2 regions of the Caproicibacter sp. BJN0012 genome follow, and region 2 is predicted to be linked to the other one. Evidence: riboswitches for the same ligand, from Rfam matches in the RefSeq annotation. Region 2 holds a riboswitch; the other holds the start of a gene.

Region 1 (8,450 bases), 730 kb from region 2:
CTAAGGGCTTATTTTTATTAGAAACCGGTGCTAAAAAGAAAATAGCAAAAAAGAATGGGATGAAAGTCCAACTCATTAGATATGTTTGAAATGGAAAATATTTTGTTAATAGTACTACAGAAATAATCATAAGCCAAGATATCGCATAGCAGCCGAATTTTGTTTTTGCGTGGTATCCGCCCGCGTAGATTCTAAGAGTCAAATAGAAAACAAGGTACAAAAGAGTTTCTAAAAACAATCCGCAGCTCAGGCCAATGAGGAGCATTGTAGAGATGTGGATACATTTGAGAAGAGCAGTCTCGACACCAAATTGATAAATTTCTTTATCATCCGAAGTGACAAGGCCGCTCTTACACAATGCATCGACAATCTTATCGACGAGGATTTTGAACATTAGAATTTTCTAAGCCTTTTTGCAGCGGATGGCAGTTTCGGCTGATATGACAAGCATATACAAGAAGTATTGGCGGATTGATACGCCTCTAAAAATGCTACTTTGGATACCAGCTTTAATGCGAACGTTTTGATGCTATTCTTTTTGCTGTCCAAGTTAACCACTCCTTATATAAATTTGCTTACATTATAATGATAGCTCGAGCAAATTCAATAAGTTTTGTCCAACTTACAGCTTTTTCGACTGAAATACATATTATATTATGATTTGGAAAATATCGCTTTTGCTTGACTAAGCCGGGGGAAACATTATACTCACAGAGAATTTATCCGGCTCTACGCTTATACAAATGTCTCCATCATATTTTTTAACGGAAGCTTCAACATTGGATAAGCCTACTGCGCTATGACTTTTTTTGCTTGAAACAAATTTTCCATCGATTGTTTTCGGTGCATTATCGATGGTGTTAATAAGATTTATGATCAACATATTATTAAATTTGTAAATACGAAGCTCAATTTGCTTTTTATCAGTTGATATCCTGCTGCAGGCTTCTATTGCATTATCGAAGAGATTTGCGAAAATAGCAGTTATATCTATATTTTCCATAAAACTTAGATCAAGGTTTTCGACCGAATAGATAAATTCAATGTGATTAAGGTTGCATATTTTAATTTTTTCATTAATAATAATATTGAGTATCTGATTATTGCTTTTAAATTTCATACTGAGATTTTCTATTATATTTGTCAATTTTTTGGAATATTCCAGTCCCTCATCCACTTGGTTGGCTTTAAATAGGGTTTCTATTACACTTAAATGATTTTTAATATCATGAGTTACTTTTTGGGAGTTGTTATAATCAATTTCTAATTGCTGGTAAAATTTATATTGCATATCAAGTTGTTGCTTCATTAATGAGTAGTCTCTTTCCAATTGATTGGACTTCAAGATATTTTTAAACAGATAAATGATAGCAAAGTTAACAATGACAGAAAAAATTGACAGTAGAGTAATAATAAAATATGAGATGCCTTCACTATATTGATATGTGGCGATAACAGCAATTATATAGATGATCGCAATATTTAAAATAGGTATAATGCTAAACAATATGGTTTGTCTTAAATATAAATTATAAGTGCTTTGTTTAAAAATATAAACTAATAGTTCTTTAGCTCCCAACAGGATCACTTGTATCATGACAACATCCGGAAGAAAAAAGATCGATTGGTTTTCATAAATCGGCAAGTAACCAGTTATTATCGAAAATAGGGAAGAAATAAGGGTATCGCAACCGGCAAAAGTAATGATTAAAATTATTATGTGTATGACTTCTTTAAGTTCTCTTTGTTTATAAATAAAAAACCATATTGCAAAAACGCAGATTACAAAATAGGAAATATTATAGATTGGATTGCTTAAACTATTTATGTAAAGCCATAGACTCACAAATACGATATAGCTTATTATTCGCTTCATTTTAGGAAGTTTAGTTTGGTACATGTCGTCCATGAAGCCATATATAACATATACTTCGAAAGTACATGAGATAATATAAGATATCCATGCTATTATTGGATTAGACATTGTTTTAACCTCTGAATAATAGATTAAAATTGTTTTTTAAATATGAATGAAATTCCGATTTAAATTCAACTGCCCTTTTCTGAGAAATAGGAATTTTCATTCCATTTGTGAGAATAATGTCATATCCTTTTACACTGGAAACATGTAAAAAATTGATTACGAAACTTTTATGCGGCATTGCAAAACCATAGGGTTTAAATTTATCGAAAATATTGATTACACTATCCGATATTATATAAGCAATGTTTTTGCACTGCACTTTTGTTTTATGGTTGTATGATTCGAAATAATAAATGTCTTTTGTATCTATTGTTTTAATCCCGGCATTTGTATTAAAGGTATAGGTTACCCTTTGAGATTCCTGGTATGAGTAAGCTATAATATCGTCGATCTGGTCACAGATTTGTTTGCATGATACCGGCTTCACGATGTAGCCAAATGCTCTTACGGTGAAAGCGTCTGTTTGATAATTTGAAAAGTTGGTCACGTAGATAATTTTCGTATGCTTGTCTTTTTTTCTGATCTCGACGGCCGTTTGAATACCATCAAGCTGTTCCATCTGTATGTCAAGAAAAATAGCGTGAAACTTTTTAGGACTTTTTAGCAAATCGCAACCATTTTCGAATTTAGAAATTATCACCTGCAGATGGATTTTTTTACAATGGTTCTCAATCATAGCTCTTATGGTTTCAAGTTCCGCTTTATCATCATCACATAAGGCAATTTCTAACACTATTATCATTCCCAACAATAATAATTACTCTTGAGAACATAATATCACAATTAAATAATTACTGTATTGCTTCGAGAAAATTCCGACAAAAATTTCGTTGTTAAACTAAGATTTTTATATCGGACCGCAATCGTTTATCCGGTTCATAATTTGACATAATTCTTGAGGCTATTTCCTCTAGTGGTATTATTGGCATAAAAAATCCCCCAAACCCGCGAGCTTGGAGGATTCGTATCAAATGAGACATAAGGAATGTCCCGCCGAACCCTTGCTTTTTTATTTGGCGGGCTTATCTTTTTCTTATTTAAGCAGTTGGCAACATTAGTACGGAATAAGGCTATTTTTCTATCGTATGGATCAGATTGACCATCTCAATCGCGCCTTCCGCACAGTCAAAGCCCTTGTTGCCTGCCTTGGTCCCGGCGCGCTCGATGGCTTGCTCAATATTTTCCGTCGTAAGTACGCCGAACATCACCGGAACTCCGCTGGCAAGCGCCGTCTGTGCAATGCCTTTGGATACCTCGTTACAAACATAGTCGTAATGGCTTGTGCTTCCGCGGATCACAGCGCCGAGGCAGATCACCGCGTCATATTTTCCGCTTTTCGCCATTTTTGACGCGATCAGCGGAATTTCAAACGCGCCGGGGACCCATGCAACATCGATGCTGTCCTCCGATACGTCGTGGCGCTTCAGGCCATCCAATGCGCCGGACAGTAATTTCGAGGTGATAAATTCATTGAAGCGGGCGGCTACAATGCCGATCCGGATCTCTTTGGACACCAGTTTTCCTTCGAAAATATTCATTGTAAAAACTCCTTCAATAATTGAGAATATGTCCCATCTTGGACTGCTTTGTTTTTAGATAAAACAGGTCGTAGGGGGTGGCGTCCATTTGGATTGGGACCCGCTCTACAATCTCCATGCCGTAATCGGCAAGCTGATACACCTTGTCGGGATTATTGGTCAAAAGCCGCAGCGTTTTGGCTCCCAAATCCCGGAGAATCTGTGCGCCGATGAAATATTCCCGCAAATCGCCCGCAAAGCCAAGCGCCTTGTTCGCTTCCAGCGTGTCCATGCCCTGATCCTGCAATTCATAGGCCCGGAGCTTATTGATCAGCCCGATGCCCCGGCCTTCCTGCCGCATGTAGAGCAGAATACCGCGTCCCTCCCGTTCGATCTGCGTCATGGCGGACGCGAACTGCTGTCCGCAGTCGCAGCGGAGGGAGCCGAACGCATCGCCGGTCAGGCATTCGGAATGGACGCGGCACAACAGGTTCCCCCCATCTCCGATTTCTCCCTTGACCAGCGCGACGTGATGCTCCCCGTTGAGTTTGTTGACATATCCATATGCGGTGAAATTTCCGTACCGGGTGGGCATCTTGGCAACGGCGATACGCTCGACCAGCTTATCGTGCTTTTTCCGGTAGTCCTGCAAGTCCTTGATGGTGATAAAGGCCAGCCCCCATTGACCGGCGAGCTGAATCAGTCCGGGTGTCCGCATCATTCGTCCGTCTGCGCTCATGACCTCACAGCACAGGCCGCACTCCGTAAGGCCCGCAAGCCTCAGCAGGTCCACGGTAGCCTCCGTATGCCCGCTCCGTTCCAGAGTCCCGTTCGGTTTCGCCATCAGCGGAAACATATGGCCGGGGCGGCGGAAATCCTCGGGCTTTGCGCTGCCGCTTACACAGGCGCGGGCCGTGATGCCCCGTTCTTCGGCGGAAATGCCCGTTGTGGTGCTTACATGGTCGACGGAAACCGTAAACGCCGTTTCATGATTGTCGGTATTGTCGGAAACCATCTGCGGAAACCGGAGCTTTTGACAGAGCGCAATGCTCATGGGCATACAAATCAGCCCTTTGCCGTGCACCGCCATAAAATTGACGTTTTCCGTCGTGGCGAATTCAGAGGCGCAGATCAGATCCCCTTCGTTTTCCCGATTTTCATCATCCGTTACTAAGATGATTTTTCCCTGGCGCAAATCGTCAAGCGCCTTTTCTATCGTACTGAACGCAAACATGCCGATCCCTCCTAAAATCCATACCGGGCAAGGAATTCCTTTGAGATGCCGCTCTGTCCTCCCGGTGTGCGGAGCAGCTTTTCCACATACTTTCCGATGCAGTCGTTTTCCAGATTCACCGTGTCCCCGACGCGCTTTTCCCCAAGCGTGGTATTTTGGGCCGTGTGCGGAATCACGGATACGCTGAAATCATTCTCTGTTACGCCCGCGACGGTCAGGCTGATGCCGTCGATGGCAATGGACCCTTTGTCGATCACATACCGCAGAATGCCGGGGGAAGTCCGGATGGTGAACCAGATTGCGTTTTCATCTTTCCGCACCTTACTGATGCCCCCGGCTCCGTCGATGTGCCCCGTGACGATATGCCCGCCGAACCGTCCGTTCAGCGGCATGGCGCGTTCGAGGTTGACCGTGCCGCCGACGTTCCTATTCAAAAGGTTGGAGCGCGCGGCGGTTTCGTGCATCACGTCGGTGGAAAAGGAATCTTCCGACAGGGAAACGACCGTCAGGCACACGCCGCTGACCGCGACGCTGTCGCCCAGCCTCAAACCCTCCAGAACCGCCGACGCGCCGATGGTCAGGACGGCGGAGCGCCCGCCTCTTTTGATGGAACGGATGATTCCCGTTTCCTCTATGATTCCTGTGAACATGGGAGCACCTCGCTTTCCAGCAGAATATCTTCTCCCAGCTGCGTCACCTGCGGCGAGGCAAGCCGGAACGCCTTCTTCGGGTCTTCCACGCCGATTCCTCCTACCGGAGATTTCGCATCGGCGCCGCCGAACAGCTTCGGAGCGACGTATGCCTGTACCTTGTTGACGATGCCGCTTTGCAGTGCCGACCAGTTCAGCGCGCCGCCGCCCTCCAGCAAAACGCTGTCAATTTTCTTTTCCCCCAACGCGGCCATGAGCTCACGCAGATCCACATGCCCATCCTTCGACGGAAGCGTGAGGATTTCGCATCCGGCATCCCGGTAGGAATGCGCAAGGGCCTCATCCCGTGAGCAGGTGGCAAGAATAGTGGGAGCCTCTCCCGCCGTCCGCACAACCCGCGCGTTCAGCGGTGTCCGCAGCCGGGAATCGCAGATAATGCGAGCAGGATTCCTGCCGCCCGGCAGGCGGCAGGTCAAAAGCGGGTCATCCGCGAGGATCGTGCCGACACCCGCCATGATGCCGGTATACCGATGCCGGTCTTCCTGTACGCACCTGCGGGCGGTTTCGCCCGTGATCCACTTTGATCGGCCGGACCGTGTGGTAATTTTCCCGTCCATCGTCATGGCGTACTTCATCACAACGTAAGGCGTTTTAGTCTGGATAAAGTGGAAGAACACCTCGTTCAGCCCGGTGCAGGCTTCACATAACACGCCTTCGGAGACTTCGATCCCGTGCCGGCGTAAAATCTGGATTCCTTTTCCGGCAACCAGCGGATTCGGATCGACCGAACCGACCACGACGCGGCGGATGCCGCTTTCCAGAATTGCCTCCGTACACGGCGGTGTTTTCCCGTAATGGCAGCACGGTTCCAAGGTCACATACAGCGTCGCGTTCCGCGGCGGTTCCGTGCAGGAGGCCAGCGCGTTCCGTTCCGCGTGCAATTCTCCGTACCGCTGATGATATCCCGTGCCGATCACACGGCCATCTTTTACAACAACTGCTCCGACCATCGGATTTGGGTTAACCCAGCCGCAGCCTTTTTGTGCGTATTCCAGCGCCAGTTTCATGTAAGTTTCGTCAGACAATCGCAACACCCCTAAAATAAAAAATTAACACCTGAAAACATTGGAAATGTCTTTCAGGTGTTAAAATTTAGGTGTATTGGAATGCCTACAAAACCATCCAGCGCGATAAATTCGGCTTTGATGGTATAGCAAAGTGTTGTCGAACACTACTTCGGCATCAAACACAATTTCAACACATCTTCTTCTATCCAGACTTTACTGTCGGTTTTGGAGTTTCACCAAATCCTGACTTGAACATAATGTCAAGTCCTGCGCTTACGCGCTCGCGGACTATACCGCCGATCGGGAATTTCACCCTGCCCTGAAGACATTTTAAATTATTCAGTTGTTTGAATTAATTATACGCCGGTTGATAAAAAAATCAATATTATTTAATTCAAATTCGATAAATACCTATAATGCATAGCTTAGTCGGGCTTATCCGGCCGGTGAGAACCAGATCAGTGATGCAGGAATCTCTGTCGCGAATAGATCAATTCCGCCGTTGCGATCACTCCTTATTTTGTTGACAGGTTACTTCTGTGGCACCTACGTGAAAAATCCGTCCCTGTCCGTGAATTTTGTGGGCGACCGAACTCTTCACGAACAACTATCTAAACATCCTGCACCTTGTGCCCGCAGCTTTTAAATCAAGAAATATGTAACGGAACGGGACTTGCAGATCATATTGAGAACTGAATTTAACACCAATTATAAGGATTTGCCTGATGGCAGACTGTAGTTACAACTTTTGTAAGGCCTTCCTTTCGAATTAGAACGGGAAATATACAAGAAGCGTAAACATGCCTTCCTCTTCTGTTATTTCCATAGACCCACCGTGCCGCATGGCGATCTCCCGGATGCTGGAAAGGCCGAAGCCATGGGAATGTCGGTCCTTCTTTGTCGTGATTGGAATGCCAGCTTCGAGAACTGGCTTTTCAGTGGAAGGATTTTGCACCTTTAAAACAAACAGCCCTTTGTCCGTTCTCGCTTTTATTGAGATATGCCTTTGCCTTTCTGGCAGCTTATCACAGGCCTCAATCGCGTTGTCAAGGCTGTTCGCAAATACCGCGCACAGGTCCGGGTCCTGAATTTGGATTCCCTGTGGCACGGACACTTCCACTTCTGAACGGATTTGATGCTGCTCCATGATGGCGGCTTTGGACGCCAAAACAATGTTGATAATCTGGTTTTCACAAAATTTTCGCGTGTGCTCCATCACCGGAGAATGGATCAGCCCGTTCAGGTAGTCCCTCAGTTCCGGTTCCGGCAGTGCCGACATGGTTTGAAGGTGGTTCGCCAAGTCATGCCTGAGCCGCCGAACTTGGAGCTGCTCCTGCTCCAGATTCCGATAGTACATACGGTTCATCTCATAAAAATTCTTTTCCTGCTCCAGCTTTTGCTGCCGGGCTAGCACCACGACGGCCCACAAGAGGCCGATGGAGGTCAGCGTGACCACCGGAAGCAGAAGGTAAACGCGCGGCTCTCCGCTTCCGCCCTCTTCATTTCCCAGAAGAACGGTGATAAATGTGGCGGCCAGAGGCGTCAGCGCCAGCACATCTATAAGCGCCCATAATTGAGTCGATAGGTTGTATTCCTGCTTTGGTGCAAAGCGTCTGAGCGCCAGATAAACTGTCAGCCAAAGAAAACATTTGAGAAGATCGATGCTGTACAATAGAAACATGCTGTCCACGAGTGCGTTGAGAGAAAACCCAATGCTGGACAGAATCAGTGCTATGGAGAGGCGTTGCAGCCAGCTCCCCTCGCAGCAAAGAAAAACGACGCATCCGAAGCCCAGGAACGCGCCGGGCAAGTTGACCGGATCTCCGACAAAGACAGCCATGCTGGTAAAGAACAGACAGCCAAGATATAGGATTGGCTCCGCCCATCGTTTCTTTCGGATAGGCAGAAACAGTATCGCGATCCGCATAATCAGAGACGCCGTGACGAACCTGCTGAAAAAGCCCGCCGTCATCATAACGGGGCTGTTAAACCAGTATC
Region 2 (8,450 bases):
AATATTCAATTTTTATGCTTTACAGTATAGCACAGGCTAAAGAATTTGTAAAGGGATATTCTTAAAGATCCGGCCATCCGCCGCAGCGTTCATTTCCCCATGGTATGGTGCAGGATCGGGCTGACTCTTTTATAAAGAAGCATCGTCAGGCAGGAAACCGTTACCCCTTTGAACAGGTTAAACGGTGCGACAGCCAAGAGAATAAAGGTCTGCAGGTTCTTTATGGACGGGTTGACGACGGAGCCCATGCTGATCAGTGCGCTCATCGGCATATGGTAAGCCACGGCATAGACAGGAAGAAGCACATAAGCATTCACCAGGCTGCCGACCAGAATCATCACCAAAGTGCCCAGGACCAGACCGATGACCGCATTGCGTCTGCTTTTATGATATTTGTAAAGAATTGCGCTGGGGACAACCAGCGAGCATCCGATCAGGAAATTGGCAAGGTCGCCCACGCCCGCGGTGGAGCTTCCGTGGATTACAAGATACAAAATCACCTTCACCAGTTCAATCATGATTCCGGCCACCGGCCCCAGAGCGAAGCCTCCGATCAAAACCGGCAGCTCGCTGAAATCCAGCCTGTAAAACGCGGGGGCAAACCACAGCGGAAATTCAAACATCATCAGCAGAAATGCGATTCCGGACAGAACCCCAATCTGTGCGATGTTTCTGGCGTCAAATTTTAGTCTCTGGCGTTTGCCGGCTTTTTCATAATTATTTGTCATTTTTGCTCCTCTTCTTTCATCCGGACTCTACCGTCGGCTTCGGAATCAAACCAAAATCCGCGGCTGATATGCCGCTCGCGGGCTCGCCGGCTGTTCGCCGTTTTACCGCCGGTGGGGAATTGCACCCTCTCCTGAAACTGTTTATTTTGATCTATGCCAAAAAAGGCTTCAATAATCCTTTGAGGCAGGAATCAACGGATTGAACAAAAAAAGTCCCGCAAAAATGCGGGACGGCATAACAGCACAAAAAATCGTCTGTTTTTCTTCTTTCATCCGGACTTTACCGTCGGCTTTGGAATCAAACCAAAATCTGCGTTTCCGCTCGCGGGCTTATCGGCTCTCACCGCTTTACCGCCGGTGGGGAATTGCACCCCGCCCCGAAGAACTTATTCAATTGTCAGAAGTATAACACAGTTCGGAAGTTCTGTCAAGACTCTGCCTGATACTCTTTGGGAATGTTTTGGTCAATGATGTCCTGGATAAACCGCATGCTGAATTCGGGCGTCCTCTTCCGAACACCATGCTTGCTTGCAAGCGTTTCCGAATATTCGCTCAACGGGTAAATGGAAAGGTTTGCAAAGCTGGTTTCATAATGGGTTACGATCGGTTCAAATTTCATGCCGGAATAAACGGTTTTCCCAGTTTCAAAATTTTTAGTCATCGTAACGGTCAACAGACCGCTTACCATATTTCTTCCGTAAAGCTGGCCGGAAATGAAATTCCCGAAAGCAAAAATCACAGGACATTTCGCGCCGTCGGACGCCCTTGTCAACAAAGTGAGCTGCTGCACCACGTGCGGATGATTTCCGAAAATGATATCCGCGCCCCAGTCGACCATTTCCTGCGCAAGTTTCTTCTGCTGATCCGTCAGTGTGTAGGTATCCTCGGTTCCCCAGTGAACAGAAATCACGACGACGTCAGCCATGCTTTTTGCCTTTTGGATCAGGCTTTTAATCAGTTCGGTATCACTTGCGTAGACGATGCGGTAATCCGAATCTTTCGGCAAATACAGACCGTTTGTCATTTCCGTGATCCCGATCTGCGCGGTCTTAATTCCCTTTGACTCCACAATCCGAATATTTTGAAGGTCGGCGTCGTTCCGATACGCCCCGATGGCTGTGACCGGCTGAGTGTCCCAGTAGTCGAGCGCCGCCTTGATTCCTTTTTGTCCCATATCCAAAACGTGGTTGTTTGCCTGATTGATTACGTCAAAGCCGAGGTGAACCAGCTCGTCCCCCACTTCGGTCGGAGAATTGAAAAGGGGATATCCCGAGATCGGCGCCACCTTTGAGGCCAGGATACTTTCCTGGTTGACGACCGCAATATCGGCGGTTTGAATTCTTCCGGCCACACGTTCATACATCGGGTCGAAATCGTAGCCCTTCCCGCCCGCCAGCTTTTTTGCGCGATTGTAAATAGTGCTGTGTATCAAATCATCCCCCGCGCCAAGAATAGTGATGGAAACAGGTTTCGGGACAGATTTTGAGGAAGAAGGCGTCTTTGTCTGTGAAGAAGACGGCAAAGCGGACGAGGACGTTTGGCTTTGATTCAAGCCGGGGATCTGTCCGTGGTAAAACGCCGCTGCGGCTGCGATCACACCGCAGAAAATGATCGCGGCAGAGATCACTGCCGTCCGCCGGAAGGCGGAATGGTGTCTTTTTTTCATAATTCGTAAACCTTTCTTTTCGGCATTCCTTTTGCATGAATCCAGTATATCACACACGAAACGGAAAATCATCTCATCCTGAAACCGGATGGAAGGAAAGACGGCCTGATTTAGTTTATGTAAAATCTATGTAAAAAGGTGGAAATCAGAATAAAAACTTGTTATCCTAATAATATATAAATCTTACGGAGTGGAAGGGAGAGAATTCTTTGAACAGGAAAAAGAATCCCAGGCTCGCGGCTGTCATTGACATTGATTCCAATGCCTTGAAAATGAGAATCTCACAGCTGAAAAAGGGCAAGATCGAAAATATCGATCTCCTCGAATACCCGCTTCGCCTGGGACACGAGGTTTTTACCGACGGAAAAATCAGTTTTGAAAGCCTTCGCGAACTTTCTTCCCTTCTGCACGGCTACGAGGACGTTCTGACCGGATATGGCGTAACAGACTGCAGAACCGTCGCCACCACGGCTTTGCGGGAGGCGGAAAACCGCTCATTCATCATCGACCAGCTGAAGATACAAAACGGGATTCAGGTCGAGGTTCTGGAGGATGATCAGGAAAAAACTCTGATTTACTGGGAAATCTTAAATTACATGAATAGCAGGATGGAAAAAACGAAAGGCGAGAGCGCGCTGATCTGCCATATCGGGGCCGGAACGATCGGTTTCTCCGTCTATGATGGAAAACAAATGATTTTTTCGCAGAATATTCCGATGGGATCGCTGAAACTCCACGATATGCTCGGAAATATCCAAAATGCGACGGATGATTTTTCCACCGTTGTTGAGGAATATCTGGATTCCATCCTGTGGCATATCCATGTTCCTCTGGAAAGCGGAAAGGCGGGCAATCTTGTTTTGACCGGCAGCGGGGTCCGCCTGATTGCGAAAATTTGCGGTATTGAACTGAAGGACGGGAGGTACGAGCTGGATTCCTTTCGAATTAAGGAACTCTTTGAACAAATCAGGAAAATGCCGCAGGACCGCATCGGCCGCAAATACAACCTTTCCGAAGAAACAGCCGAGCTGCTGTATTCTTCTCTGGCAATTGCCATCCGGCTCCTTCGCTTTACTGCGTCCACAACGATCCTGTCCCCTGAAGTGGAGCTCTGGGACGCATTGATCCGTCAGATGCTGATTCCCAAAAGCTCCGCTCAGTATCTGGACCATGTGCGCGTCAGCGCGATTTCCTGTGCCGGGAAAATCGCGGATTCCTACCACTGCAGCCGCACGCACACGGAATGCGTCCGGGAATTTTCCTGCAAGATCTTTGATAAAATGAAAGGGGCCCACGGCCTGGGGCGAAGGGAACGTCTGCTGCTGGAGCTGGCCGCCATTCTTCACGACTGCGGGCATTACGTCACCGCCAAGCGGCATTTGCAAAGCTCGTACGACTTGATCAAGGACACAGACATCTACGGCCTTACGGATGAAGAAATGCTTCTGACGGCTTTTGTGGCGCGTTATAACGAGTACGATATTCCGAATCACAGCAACGCCGCGTTTGCTTCGCTGAATGAAAAAAACAGATTGATCGTTTCCAAGCTCGTCGCAATTTTCCGCCTGGCAAACTCGCTCGACAAATCGCAAAAACAAAAGCTGACCGACCTTAAAGTCCGGCTGGAAAAAGATCTGCTGACCATTTCTTCCCAGAGCGACGCTAATCTGTATTTGGAACAGTGGGCATTTGACCAGTGTGCTCCTTATTTTAAAGAAGTGTTCGGCTATAACCCGGAACTGACGATAAAGTCTAACCTGCTGTAAAAAAGGTTGTGATACAATTGAACGAGAAAGACGAAAAACCGGCGATTCCCTACATCAACCGGGAACTGAGCTGGATAGATTTTAATTACCGCGTCCTGGAAGAGGCATTTCGGAAGGAAAATCCGATCATGGAGCGGATGAGGTTTTTGGGAATTACGGCTTCCAATCTGGACGAGTTTTTCATGGTGCGGGTCGCCGGAGTGGAAGAACAGGTGGATTCTCACTATTTCGGCCGCGACCATTCCGGTCTGTCACCCATCGAGCTGCTTCCCATCTTATCACAGAAAATCCACGGTTTTGCCGAACGGCAATATTCCTGTTATACCCGCTCCGTTGTGCCTGCTTTGAAAAAAAGAGGGATCCGGTTTTTGAAGCCGGAGGAACTGAGCGAAGAACAGGAAAAATATGTCTCCGAATATTTCGACCGCATTCTGTTCCCTGTTCTGACTCCGCTGGCAGTGGACCGAAGCCGCCCGTTCCCCTTGCTTGCAAACCGCAGTCTGAACATTGCCGTTCGCCTGAAGGGAAAGGAGGAATCCTATTTTGCAGTTGTTCAGGTTCCCGGAATCCTGTCCCGCTTCATCAGCATCCCGTCGGGAAACGGAAGCGATTATATTCTTCTGGAAAATATCATCATCCATAAGCTCGGCGAGCTGTTTGAACTGAATGAAATCCGTTCCGCCAGTACATTCCGCATCACCAGAAGTTCCGATCTCGACATTGACGAAGACACCGAGGATCTTCTGATCGAAATACAAAAATTCATTAAAAAGCGCAAACGCGGAAAGCCCGTGCGCCTGGAGCTTTCGCGCGGCCATGATCAGGAGACCGAGCTGTTCTTGAGAGAAATGCTTGAAATCGAGGATCATCAGATTTACGAAATTCCGGGTCCTCTGGATCTTACTTTTTGCTCCGCGTTTGCCACTTTGCCGCGCTATGAACAGTTGTGTTACCACCCCATGCGGCCCATTTACCCCCCTGGAGACTTTGTGGAATGTGATGATATTTTCAAGGCAATCCGGGAACGCGACCGCATGGTCCACCATCCGTACGAGAGCTTTGAAACCGTCATTGACTTTGTCCGCACGGCTGCGGAAGACGAAAATGTTCTCGCAATCAAGCAGACGCTGTACCGCGTGAGCGGGCATTCCCCCATCGTCGCCGCACTGATCCGCGCGGCGGAAAACGGGAAGCAGGTCACTGTCCTGGTGGAACTGAAAGCCCGGTTCGATGAAGAAAACAATATCATGTGGGCAAAAAAGCTGGAAGAGGCCGGATGTCATGTCATCTACGGTTTGAGCGGTCTGAAAACGCACTGCAAAATTCTGCTGGTGGTGCGGCGCGACGAGGATGGGATCCGGAGATATGTCCATCTGGCGACCGGCAACTACAATGACTCAACGGCAAAGGTGTATACGGATATCGGGCTTTTCACATGCCGGGAACCGTATGGAATTGACGCTTCCTCCCTGTTCAACGTCCTGACCGGTTACTCCCATCCTCCGGAATATAACCGTTTTATTGTGGCGCCGAGCGGCCTGCGCTCCTTTTTCTTCAGAATGATCCGGAATGAGATGGAAAACGCAAAAAAGAATCTGCCGTGCGGAATCACCGCCAAAGTGAACTCGCTGGTGGACCCGGAAATCATCGCCCTTCTCTATCAGGCCTCCGGAGCCGGCGTCCCGGTCCGGCTGATCGTCCGGGGAATCTGCTGCCTGATTCCGGGAAAAGAAGGGTACAGCGAAAACATAACTGTCAGAAGCATTGTCGGAAGATTGTTGGAGCACAGCCGAATTTTTACGTTTGAAAACGCAGGAAACACAAAGGTCTTTCTGGGAAGCGCTGACTGGATGCAGCGCAACCTGGACCGGCGGGTGGAGCTTGTTTTTCCGGTGGAGGACGGGCAGCTGCGCCGCAGGATCATGCAGGCGGTTGATCTGATGCTGAAGGATAATGAAAACGCGAGAGAAATGAACAGCGACGGGACTTATTTCAGGGTGGACCGCAGAGGAAAAACACCGCTTAACTGCCAGGAGGAATTTACAAAGATCGCTCAGCAATATGCAAAAGATTGCATGCAGGGGGAGGCTTCAATTTTTTCTCAAGGTCCCGAGGAACTGTTTCGCAATACCTGAACGAGAAAGGATCCGGATATGAAAAAAATAGGGCTTTTGACAAGCGGCGGAGATTGTCAGGGATTAAACGCGGCGTTGCGAGGAATCGCAAAATCGCTCTATGCCCGCATGGGTGCCAGCGTCGAAATAATCGGCATTCAGGACGGATACCGCGGTCTGATTGAAGGGAATTGCCGGCGGATGGCCGCGGATGATTTCTCCGGTATCCTTACGTTGGGAGGCACTGTGCTTGGGACATCCAGGCAGCCGTTTAAGCAGATTCGCTCCGGAAGCGAGGACCAGGTCAAAAATATGAAAAGCAACTATAACAACTGGGGACTCGACTGCCTTGTGATCCTTGGAGGAAACGGAACCCATAAAACCGCCAACCTGCTGCGGGAGGAAGGATTGAACATCGTCACATTGCCAAAGACGATCGACAACGATCTTTGGGGGACGGACATGAGCTTTGGGTTCCAAAGCGCGGTTGAAAACGCGGCCTACGTCATCGACTGCATCCACACCACGGCGACCTCCCACAGCCGCGTTTTTATTGTCGAGGTCATGGGGCACAAGGCCGGATGGCTGACGCTTCATGCAGGAATCGCAGGCGGAGCCGACGTCATTCTGCTTCCGGAAATTCCTTATAACATTGACTGCGTGGCGGAATCGCTGCGCGGAAGAAGCCGGCAGGGAAAACGCTTTTCCATTTTGGCCGTTGCAGAAGGAGCTGTCTCAACAGATGAGTCCAGGCTCAGCAAAAAGCAGTTTAAAGCAGAGCGCGCTAAAATGTCTCATCCCTCTATCTCCTATCGGTTGGCTGACGAAATCGAGAAAATGACAGGACATGAAACGCGGGTCACCGTTCCCGGACATTTTCAGCGGGGCGGAAGCCCTTGCCCGTATGACCGGATTCTTGCCACCCGGTTTGGCGCAGCGGCGGCGGATCTGATTATAAAAGAAAAATACGGCTGCATGGTGTCCTTGAAAAATGATTCCATCGTTTCCGTCCCGCTGGAGAACGTCGCCGGAAAATTAAAATCTGTTCCGCAGGACTGCGATCTGATTAAGACCGCGCAGAACATCGGAATCAGTTTCGGATATTGAGGGGCATAGCCCCTTTCCGCGGACCGTCCGGTCCGGAAGCGCCTGCGGCGGCTACGACGTGGGCGTCGCGGATCCGAATCCGCCGCTCACATCAGGGCGCACGAGGGAAGCGAAAAAAACGCGCGCAGGCCCGGTCCGCATGGAGACCGCGCCCGAAAAGAGCTATTTCCGCTTTGACGCAAAAAGCTGGGCCGGTGAAGAAATCTTCACCGGCCCAGCCAGATACGGCCGCAGCCGCAAATTACTCAATGATCTTGGAAACAACGCCGGAACCAACCGTATGGCCGCCCTCGCGGATAGCGAAGCGGAGTCCTTCTTCCATTGCGATCGGCGTAATCAGCTCTACTGTTATCTGGACGTTATCGCCCGGCATGCACATTTCCGTTCCTTCCGGAAGGTCGATGGTGCCGGTAACATCCGTGGTGCGGAAATAGAACTGAGGACGGTAATTATTGAAGAACGGTGTATGACGGCCGCCTTCATCCTTGGTCAGAACGTAAACCTGGCCGACAAATTTGGTATGAGGATGCACACTGCCCGGCTTTGCAATGACCTGGCCGCGCTCGATCTCTTCTCTCTGGATACCGCGGAGAAGCATGCCGATGTTGTCGCCGGCCTCGGCAAAATCAAGGGATTTGCGGAACATTTCAAGGCCCGTAATAACAGACTTTTTCTTTTCCGGAGAGAGGCCGATGATTTCGACTTCTTCGCCGATTTTAGCCCTGCCGCGCTCCACTCTGCCCGTCGCAACGGTGCCGCGGCCGCTGATGGTCATAACGTCTTCGATCGGCATCAGGAAAGGCAGGTCCGCTTTGCGTTCCGGTGTCGGGATGAACTTGTCAACCGCATCCATCAGTTCCCAAATGGATTTATATTCCGGAGCATCCGGATCGGTGGATGTGCTCTCCAAAGCCTTCAGAGCCGAGCCGCGAATAATCGGAGTGTCGTCGCCCGGAAATTCATATTCATTCAACAGGTCGCGAATTTCCATCTCAACCAGGTCCAACAGTTCCTCGTCGTCGACCTGATCGACTTTGTTCATATAGACAACAATATAAGGCACGCCAAC

Evidence for each region. Region 2 has a riboswitch for FMN ahead of VA597_RS08645 (ECF transporter S component). Riboswitches for the same ligand answer to the same signal wherever they lie in the genome.
Region 1: it holds a riboswitch for FMN, as region 2 does, so the genes downstream of both, ribD (bifunctional diaminohydroxyphosphoribosylaminopyrimidine deaminase/5-amino-6-(5-phosphoribosylamino)uracil reductase RibD) here and VA597_RS08645 (ECF transporter S component) in region 2, are expected to answer to the same signal.

The regions. Positions count from the first base shown of each region.
Region 1 is NZ_CP142518.1:2,517,507-2,525,956, reverse strand. Features, by position in the region: gene VA597_RS12245 (accessory gene regulator ArgB-like protein) at 1-394, opposite strand, end outside; gene VA597_RS12240 (cyclic lactone autoinducer peptide) at 394-558, opposite strand; gene VA597_RS12235 (sensor histidine kinase) at 686-1,597, opposite strand; gene VA597_RS12230 (LytR/AlgR family response regulator transcription factor) at 1,989-2,717, opposite strand; gene ribH (6,7-dimethyl-8-ribityllumazine synthase) at 3,055-3,522, opposite strand; gene VA597_RS12220 (bifunctional 3,4-dihydroxy-2-butanone-4-phosphate synthase/GTP cyclohydrolase II) at 3,536-4,735, opposite strand; gene VA597_RS12215 (riboflavin synthase) at 4,747-5,385, opposite strand; gene ribD (bifunctional diaminohydroxyphosphoribosylaminopyrimidine deaminase/5-amino-6-(5-phosphoribosylamino)uracil reductase RibD) at 5,367-6,470, opposite strand; FMN riboswitch at 6,643-6,783, opposite strand; gene VA597_RS12205 (sensor histidine kinase) at 7,222-8,450, opposite strand, start outside.
Region 2 is NZ_CP142518.1:1,784,473-1,792,922, reverse strand. Features, by position in the region: gene VA597_RS08645 (ECF transporter S component) at 90-728, opposite strand; FMN riboswitch at 733-871, opposite strand; FMN riboswitch at 986-1,117, opposite strand; gene VA597_RS08640 (CapA family protein) at 1,156-2,394, opposite strand; gene VA597_RS08635 (Ppx/GppA phosphatase family protein) at 2,604-4,160, shown strand; gene VA597_RS08630 (RNA degradosome polyphosphate kinase) at 4,178-6,295, shown strand; gene VA597_RS08625 (6-phosphofructokinase) at 6,314-7,381, shown strand; gene tuf (elongation factor Tu) at 7,623-8,450, opposite strand, start outside.